2 regions of the Microbacterium sp. Cr-K20 genome follow, and region 1 is predicted to be linked to the other one. Evidence: predicted binding sites of a transcription regulator. Region 1 holds the regulator's gene; the other holds the start of a gene.
What was found. Region 1 encodes LexA, which represses DNA repair genes until DNA is damaged. Its sites were predicted from a motif close to TCGAACANNTGTTCGA; they were not measured.
Positions count from the first base shown of each region.

Region 2: GZ67_RS19900 (LexA family protein) is a predicted target of LexA. The motif match lies at 2,504-2,519, and genes of this name have one in related genera.

Region 1 covers NZ_JARE01000057.1:37,436-41,629, forward strand. The annotation lists gene GZ67_RS0113610 (dipeptidyl-peptidase 5) at 1-1,183, opposite strand, end outside; gene lexA (transcriptional repressor LexA) at 1,206-1,892, opposite strand; gene GZ67_RS0113625 (LysM peptidoglycan-binding domain-containing protein) at 2,183-2,551, shown strand; gene GZ67_RS0113630 (histidinol-phosphate transaminase) at 2,618-3,703, shown strand; gene hisB (imidazoleglycerol-phosphate dehydratase HisB) at 3,700-4,194, shown strand, end outside.
Region 2 covers NZ_JARE01000066.1:60,011-64,204, forward strand. The annotation lists gene GZ67_RS20265 (RES domain-containing protein) at 1-455, opposite strand, end outside; gene GZ67_RS0116310 (hypothetical protein) at 515-895, opposite strand; gene GZ67_RS0116315 (hypothetical protein) at 986-1,720, opposite strand; gene GZ67_RS0116320 (hypothetical protein) at 1,862-2,140, opposite strand; gene GZ67_RS20630 (hypothetical protein) at 2,159-2,320, opposite strand; gene GZ67_RS19900 (LexA family protein) at 2,664-2,960, shown strand; gene GZ67_RS19905 (Y-family DNA polymerase) at 2,965-4,194, shown strand, end outside.

The DNA of each region.
Region 1 (4,194 bases):
CGTACGGGGGGAGCTCGTCGGCGGGGGCTGTCGCGTCGGGGTTCGCCGGGGGGTAGGCGAAGGCGTGCACGACTCCGTGCCTTCCGTCGACCTCGATCGGCACAGCGCGCGGCATCCATTCGGCATCGACGGGCTCACCTCCGCGCACGGCGACGGTCGCGCCGGAGTCCACATCGATGCACCACAGGCCGGCGGTCACGCCGGAGCCACTGCCGGAGAGCAGCACGCGCGACCCGTCCACATCGTCGATGCTCACATGGCCGTCGGCTGGGATATCGATCGGGCGTGCGGCACCGTCCGGTGAGATCAGGACGACCTCGTCGCGCCCGTTCGTGCGGACGGCGACGATCCGTCCGTCGGCGAGGGGTCGATACCAGCGGTTGCCGAGCACCCACAGCCCGTAGCCGGTGTCGGCATCGGTCGGGCTGAGCGCGCGCGGTGCGCCGACCGGCGAGACTCCGTCGAGCTCGATGCGATGCAGGCCCCAGCGGTCGTCCGGATCATCGGCGAACATCAGCTCCGTCTCGCTGAGCCACTCGGGCTGCAACGCCGCTCGAGCGGGGATCTCGTGCACGTCGCTGCCGTCGCTCTGCGCGATCTGCAGCTGCGAGGCCTCCCAGGGCATCCGTCCGCGGTTCCAGGTGATCCAGGCGACGCGGCCGCCGTCGGGCGAGAGTGCGGGGTGAGCGAAGAAGCCGTCGCCCTCGACGATGACTCGAATTCCGGACGCGTCCTCCGCGGCGGAGCCGTCGATCGGGATCTCGACGATCGCGCGGGTATGCGGCGCGGCCGACAGATCTTCGCGCACGGCGAGCAGACGGCCGTCTTGCACGCGGAGGCCTCCGTGCGATGGCCCCGCCGGTGTCAGCGGGACGGGCTCGGCACCGGCGACCAGTCGATGGACACGCTGATCGCCGGCATCGACGAAGTACAGGATGCCCGTGGAATCGGCGGTCCATGCCCCGCCGCCGTACTCGTGTACACGAGAGCGAGCACTCCAGGGCGCCGGGAGCATCTCGGCTCCCGAGGAGCTTCGCACCGTGACCCGCCCCTTCTCGGCGGGCACGGATTCTCCCCACCAGATCTCGGAGCCGACGAAGCGCGCCCCGTCGATGCGCGGGGACGATGCCGCGACGGAGGCTGCGGAGAACGGAGAGGGCCAGGAACCGTGAGGCGACGACATGCTCCGAGCCTATGGTCTGAACTCAGACGGCGCGCAGCACCGCCACGACCTTACCGAGCACCACGGACTCGTCGCCGAGGATGGGTTCGAAGGAGGAGTTTCGGGGGAGGAGCCAGGTGTGGCCGTCGCGACGGCGCAGCACCTTGACCGTGGCCTCGCCGTCGAGCATCGCGGCCACGATCTCGCCGTTCTCCGCATTGTTCTGCGAGCGCACCACGACCCAGTCGCCGTCGCAGATCGCGGCGTCGATCATCGACTCGCCCGAGACCTTGAGCATGAAGAGGTCTCCCTTGCCCACCAGTTGACGGGGGAGAGGGAAGATCTCCTCCACCTGCTGATCGGCGGTGATCGGCACGCCGGCGGCGATGCGACCGACCAGGGGCACGAGCGCCGCGTCGCCGACCGGAGTCGCCACGTCGGCGGGGTTCTCGCCGCTGGCGCCGGGGAGATCGATCAGGACCTCCATGGCACGTGTCTTGCCGGGGTCGCGTCGCAGGTAGCCGCTCAGTTCGAGTTGACCGAGTTGGTGGGTCACGCTCGACAGGGACTTCAGGCCGACGGCGTCTCCGATCTCCCGCATGCTCGGCGGGTAGCCGTGATGAGCGATGGAGTTCTGGATGACCTCGAGGATCGCCATCTGCTTGGGGCTCAGGCTCTTGCGGCGTCGCGTCCGCGGTGCCTCCGACTCGGGGGCCGAGTTCTCGCTCATGGTGCTCCTTAAGTGCGGTGTTCCGACGTCGCTCTTCGAATGTCGGAGGCCCGTGGTGTGGTGTTCTCATCGAAACCGTATCCGAGAAACGGCCCGATCTGGAAGATCTGTTCGAGCGTGTCGGCAGAATCGTGCATCCGGTTTCGAAGACAACTTGACAGATGTTCGAACTCGAAGATATCTTCGGTACGTAGCTTCGCATTCACGGCTCCCGGCCGAGGCGGGAATGCGAACGCTACGCCAACTTCCCCGGCAGCTTCACCGCTCCGGGACAGGCTAAGGAGCACCACATGAGCAGCATCGGCTTCAGCACCGCGGCAGTCATTCCGGCGTCGACCCGTCCTACGACGCGACTCCGTCTGACCACGCGCGGTCGCGCCGTGCTGCTGGGGTTCGCCTCCGTGCCGCTCGCGATCGGCATCGCCTTCGCCGCACTCAGCGGTGGCAGTGCGATCGCCTCGGGCGCAGACACGGCAGCCGTCAGCGTCGAGACCGTGACCGTCATGCCCGGTGACACTCTCTGGTCGATCGCCACCGGTGTCGCCCCCGGTGCCGACCCGCGCGACGTCATCGGTGAGATCAGCCGCATGAACCTGCTGCGTGGCGGTGAGCTCCAGATCGGCCAGACGCTCGCCATCCCGGCCCAGTACGTGGATTGATCCCGTCGCGCCCGAGCTGCGGCAACTTTGCGTCATCGACTCGGGGTGCCGCTTAACATGGGAAGGGTGACCCTCTCCCTCAACGATCTCCCGCTACGCGACGATCTTCGCGGACTGACTCCGTACGGCGCTCCTCAGGCACCGCTCCCGATCGCCCTCAACGTGAACGAGAACACGCATCCCATTCCGGACGCGGTGGCGAGCGACATCCTCGACGACATCGCGCTCGCGATCCGTGATGTGAACCGTTATCCCGACCGGGAGTTCACCACTCTTCGCGAGTCGTTCGCAGAGTATCTGGGTCACGGCCTCACCCCGGAGCAGATCTGGGCGGGCAACGGCTCGAACGAGGTGCTCCAGCACATCCTGCAGGCCTTCGGCGGCCCCGGGCGCACGGCCTTCGGTTTCGCTCCGACATACTCGATGTACCCGCTCATCGCACAGGGCACGGGCGCGCGGTGGATCCCCGGGACGAGGCAGCCCGACTACACGATCACACCGGAGGAGGCAGCGGAGCAGGTGCGCACCGCGGACCCCGACGTGATCATCCTGTGCACCCCGAACAATCCCACCGGCACCCCGCTCGGCCTGGACGTCGTCGAAGCCGTCTACGAGGCGGCGCGGGGCATCGTGATCGTCGACGAGGCCTACCAGGAGTTCGCACCGCACGACGCGCCTTCCGCGCTGACACTCCTCGAGGGGCGCCCGCGCCTGGCGGTCTCCCGCACGATGAGCAAGGCCTTCGCCTTCGCCGGTGCGCGGGTCGGGTATCTGGCGGCAGATCCGACGTTCATCGATGCGCTGCGTCTGGTGCGCCTGCCCTATCACCTGAGCACGCTCACGCAGGCTGCGGCCGTCGCCGCTCTGCGCAACTCCGACGTGATGCTCGGCATGGTCGAGGAGATCGTCGAACAGCGCGACCGCATCACCGCGACCCTCGAGGCGCTCGGATATACGCCGCACGAATCCTGGTCGAACTTCGTCCTCTTCGGCGGCATCGCCGATCCGCGTGCGACGTGGCAGCAGCTCTTCGACCGCGGCGTGCTGGTGCGTGATGTCGGCATCCCCGGTCACCTCAGGGTCAGCGCGGGCACCGAGGCCGAGACCACCGCGTTCCTCGATGCTCTGGCCTCGATAGGATCGGCATCATGAGCACCCCGTCATCGACCCCGCGCACCGCGAGCCGCGTGCGCAGCACGTCGGAGTCCACCGTCGAACTCGAGCTGAACCTCGACGGCACGGGGGCGAGCCGCATCGACACGTCGGTGCCGTTCTTCGACCACATGCTCACCGCTTTCGCGAAGCACTCGCTGACCGACCTGACCGTGCGCGCTTCGGGCGACACGGACATCGATGCGCACCACACCGTCGAAGACGTGTCGATCGTGCTCGGACAGGCGATCCTCGAGGCGCTGGGCGACAAGTCCGGCATCTCCCGCTACGGCGATGCGCTCGTGCCGCTCGATGAGGCGCTCGCGCAGGCGGTCGTCGACATCTCGGGTCGTCCGTACCTCGTGCACACCGGCGAGCCCGCCGGATTCGAGCACCACCTCATCGGTGGGCACTTCACCGGCTCGTTGGTGCGTCACTCTTTCGAGGCGATCACCTTCAACGCCGCGCTGACCGTCCACGTGCGTGTGCTG
Region 2 (4,194 bases), on a different contig from region 1:
AGCGCGGGGATTCCCTGTCGAGCGAGCCAGTTGGCCATTGCGCCGCCTCCTGCCGCTTCGATGGCAGAGATGGATGCCGGGTGGTGCACGTCGACGAGCCAGCCTGGCTCGCTCATTTCCACCTCGAACACCCGGCGAGATTTCCGCCATGATGCGGGGATCGCCCCGACACCCTGGAAATCCGGCTCGATCAACGCCCAGTCCTCAGCTATCCAGGCAACAGCCTCTGCCCGGTCCACACCGAGCATGTCGGCGATCTCCTCCAGCGAGTCGTTCACACCGTTCGGCAGTTTGAAGCCGGCGAGGACCTCGGCATAGGCGGTCTCGACGTTCTCCGCAACGTAGAAGGTCTCACCGATGACATCAAAGCGGCCCCAGTCCTGGCGGTGGTTGTCTGCAGTTCGCACAGCGGCGGACGGTTGGCGGTACTTCAATTTGCCCACGTGGAACCCCACCGAGGGCCCCATGGGGACTAGCCGGAGTCCGGTGACCGTGCAGGTGCGCGCGTGCGGACTCACTCGTCGACGTCGCCGTCGACGAACGCCTGAGCAGCCCGACGAACCTCTGCGTGTCGGTCGTCACGGATCGCAGCGACAGGCGATTGCTCCGACAGCAGCGGGTTCCCGCCGATGAACCAACGACGCGCAACGCCGGGACCCTCAGCGTCCTCGAGCTCTCGCCAGATCTGATGCGCGAACTGCAGCCTGTTCCACGCTGCCGAGCGAGGCTCTGCGCCGTCCGGCTTGGCCCACTCGTACGGCTGCGCACGATTCTTCGAGCCCGCCAAAGCTGCGACCAACGTCGTGCCGAGGCCGGCATTCAGCTCTCGCACCAGCTCGTGCGGCTCGTAACGGCTCGTGTCGCGATGCCTCTGAACCACGGTTGAAGTGACCATGCGGATATCGTACATCTTCCCGACGCTTCACGGTTAAAGACCTGAGTAAAAAACAACAGAAGAACAACCGATAATAGGTTTTATGTCAACTTAAGTTGACGCTGAGCCTTCGGACAGACCTGTTTCACCAATGAATCGGAGGAACCGCCTCGCCCTGCGACGAGTCTGCGGAGCAAACTGTTGACGATCGCCGACGTTCTCATTCAGATCGAAGGAGACAAGCATCATGTCACGCTGCAAGTCCTCGACAGCTGCCTTCACGATGCTCATGCTCATGGGGCTTACTCGCAGCGCGGCTTGCAACGGCTCGTCTCTTTTCCCTCCTCGAATCCCTGGCGCGGCGGCCTGCCCCATCCCGTTGGCTTCAAGCCATGCTGCGGGGTCGCAGTAGAACGCCAGTAACCACACATGAACGTCGCTGTACCTTTCGGTGAGCTCGAGGAACATCTCGATCTCCGCCTCTTTGATGTCCCCAAGAACAGCAGTGGCGGCGGCTCGCGCGAGACGTGCTCGCTTCGTATCGCTGGCCGACTCGGACGCTACGCGGGAGCACCGTTCGAACGCTGCAAGGTATTCGTCCGAGTCGAAGACCTCCTCGATCGGCGGGCGCTTCTCCGATTTTTCCCACAGCTCCTTGATCGCAGCCACCACAGCAATCATGAACTCGCGATCTCGCGCAGCCTTTCGCCGCGTCATCTTATAGTCGATGGCGCGAGCCGCAGTCGGTCCAACCCCCGGCACTAACTCAACAAGCGATGACACGAAATGTGCCGTCAACTCGCCCGCGCCGTCGTCCGGAGGAATAGTCAAGTTGCTCTCAGTCACCGCTCGAGCATCCCACGCCCCGGGACGCGAAAACACGCGCAGGAGTCGAGGCTTCTGCAGCATCGTTCACGCGCTATAACAGCGCAGCCTTCGTCTGGCAAGCCTGGGGGCGTCCGTAGACGACCCGAGCAACGGGCCCCGCTACTCGGGTTGCACCGCCTTGTACGCGGCGGTGTACGCCTCCTGGGACAGAGAGTTCCGCCAGCCGTAGAACGCCCGACTGGACTCAGGGAACTTGTCGTCGTGTGCGGCGGCGTACGCTTGCTGGTCACGTTCGCGCTTCTGCCAGTCAGCATCGTACTTTTCGGTGTTCGCGATCTTCACCGCGGAGACCACCGATCGCCAGGGGTAGAACCGCCCCGGATCGGCTTCGATGTCGTGGATTTCGATCTTGCTGTTGTCTTCGGCGAACAGCGGCATGCACCGCCCTCCGTGGCTTTACACGAGGATGCCGGCGAGATCGGCGAACGTCACCCGCCCCTGCAGCCCATTACGGGGTCGACGAGGATCGTCCTCGTCGTCACGAGTGAACGGATATGCGTCCTCCGTCACCTCCACGTTGACAACGTCTCCGAAGGTGAAGTACTCCCCCACGCCCATCTTGGCTCCTTCCGCGCGGCAGTCCCACCGCTCACTCCCCGAAACCGTACACGGAGGCCGGCACGAGGGTGCGGACTCACTCAGGCATCGTAACGACGGACACTGCGCCCCCACCAAGCGCGTACAGCACCGGTCGTCAAAAGCGAATCTTCGAATCTGAGCCTCAAAGCGCATACTTAACTATCGTCTACGTGTTCGGTTTTGGAGGCCTGGATGTTCGCGATCGCGCCGCGGCTGCTCGACGCCGCGTCGGTGGCGTCGCTGATGGCGGCGCCCGTCGCTGTGGCGTGCGGGGTCCCCTCCCGCGCAGGACCACTACGACGGTCCGATCGATCTGACGGACATGCTCGTCGACGACCAAGCGGCAACGTTCATCGTCCGCGCCTCCGGGCACTCGATGACGGGGGCCGGGATCAGTGACGGCGATGAGCTGCTCGTCGACCGCTCCAAGCGCGCTCAGCATGGGGACATCATCGTCGCCGTCCTCGACGGCGAGTTGACCGTGAAGCGACTCGAAGTCACTCCCCTCGGCATCGTGTTGAAGTCCGAAAACGCCGATCATTCGGACATCGTGGTGGCCGAACTCAGCGACCTGCAGGTGTGGGGCGTGGCCACTTACTGCATCCATCACCTGCGGTAGCGACATGCTCGCGCACGTGGACATCAACTCCGCATACGCCTCCTTCGAGCGGGTGTTCAACCCACGCCTGGCCGAGGTGCCACTGGTCGTGTTGAGCAACAACGACGGAATGGTGGTCGCCGCCTCGCGGGAGGCGAAAGCACTCGGCCTGGATCTCGGCAAGCCATGGTTCGAGCTGCGCCCACACGCGAAGCACATGGGTGTCGAGGCAGTGTCGTCGAACTATGAGCTGTACGGGGACATGTCCCGGCGGGTGATGGACGTCCTGGAGCGGTTCACCCACGAGCTGGACGTGTACTCGATCGACGAGGCGTTCCTCACCATCGACAGGCGCACCGCGGCGGACGTCGACGCGATGCAGGCCCTCGGCCGATACATCAAAGACACCCTGCATCGTCTCCTCGGTGTGCCGGCGTGCGTGGGGATTGCCCCGACGAGGACACTGGCAAAGCTAGCGAACAGGACCGCGAAGAAGGTTCCCGTGTTCGATGGGGTGTGTGCATGGCCGGCCACTCGTGAAGACTGGCGGCAGCGGCTCATGGAGGCGCTGCCGGTGTCAGAGGTGTCGGCCATCGCCGGTCGGCTGGAACGACGCCTTGGCGGCTACGGGGTGCGATCTGCATGGGATCTCGCGACCGCGGATCCCGTGCAGGTGCGGAAGTGGTTCAACGTCGTCGTGATGCGCGCCGCGCTCGAGCTGCGCGGCGTCGCCTGCATCGGACCGGAAGAGGACCGCACCGGGAAGAAGGACCAGCTCATCGTGTCCCGGTCGTTCTCCGAGAAAGTCACGACCGTGGCGGGCATCCGGCAGGCACTGTCGGTGTACGCACAGCAAGCGGCCGCGCGCCTGGTGAAGCACTCGCAAGTCGCGCGCCGTGTGGACGTGTTCGCCGGCACCAGCCACTGGACCGAGCAGAAGCACTACCCGTCAACGCGCGTGCGGCTCCCGTTCCCCACTGCGGATCCTGTCGAGCTCACCCGCGCCGCACACCAGCTGCTCCCCCAGATCCAGGACGACTTCCGGTACGCGCGCTGGCCTCATGCTCACCGACCTTCTGCCCGCCGGTGTAGACACGCCCCTCGAACCGTTCCGGCAGCCCCACGAGGATGCCGGGATCGCCGCGCTCGTCGCCGGCGTCCCGAAGAGGGCCGGCACGGATGCCCTCGGCCTCGGATATGGCGGATTCCGCCCCGGCCCGTCCTGGCAGATGAAACGCGGCACGCTCACACCCCG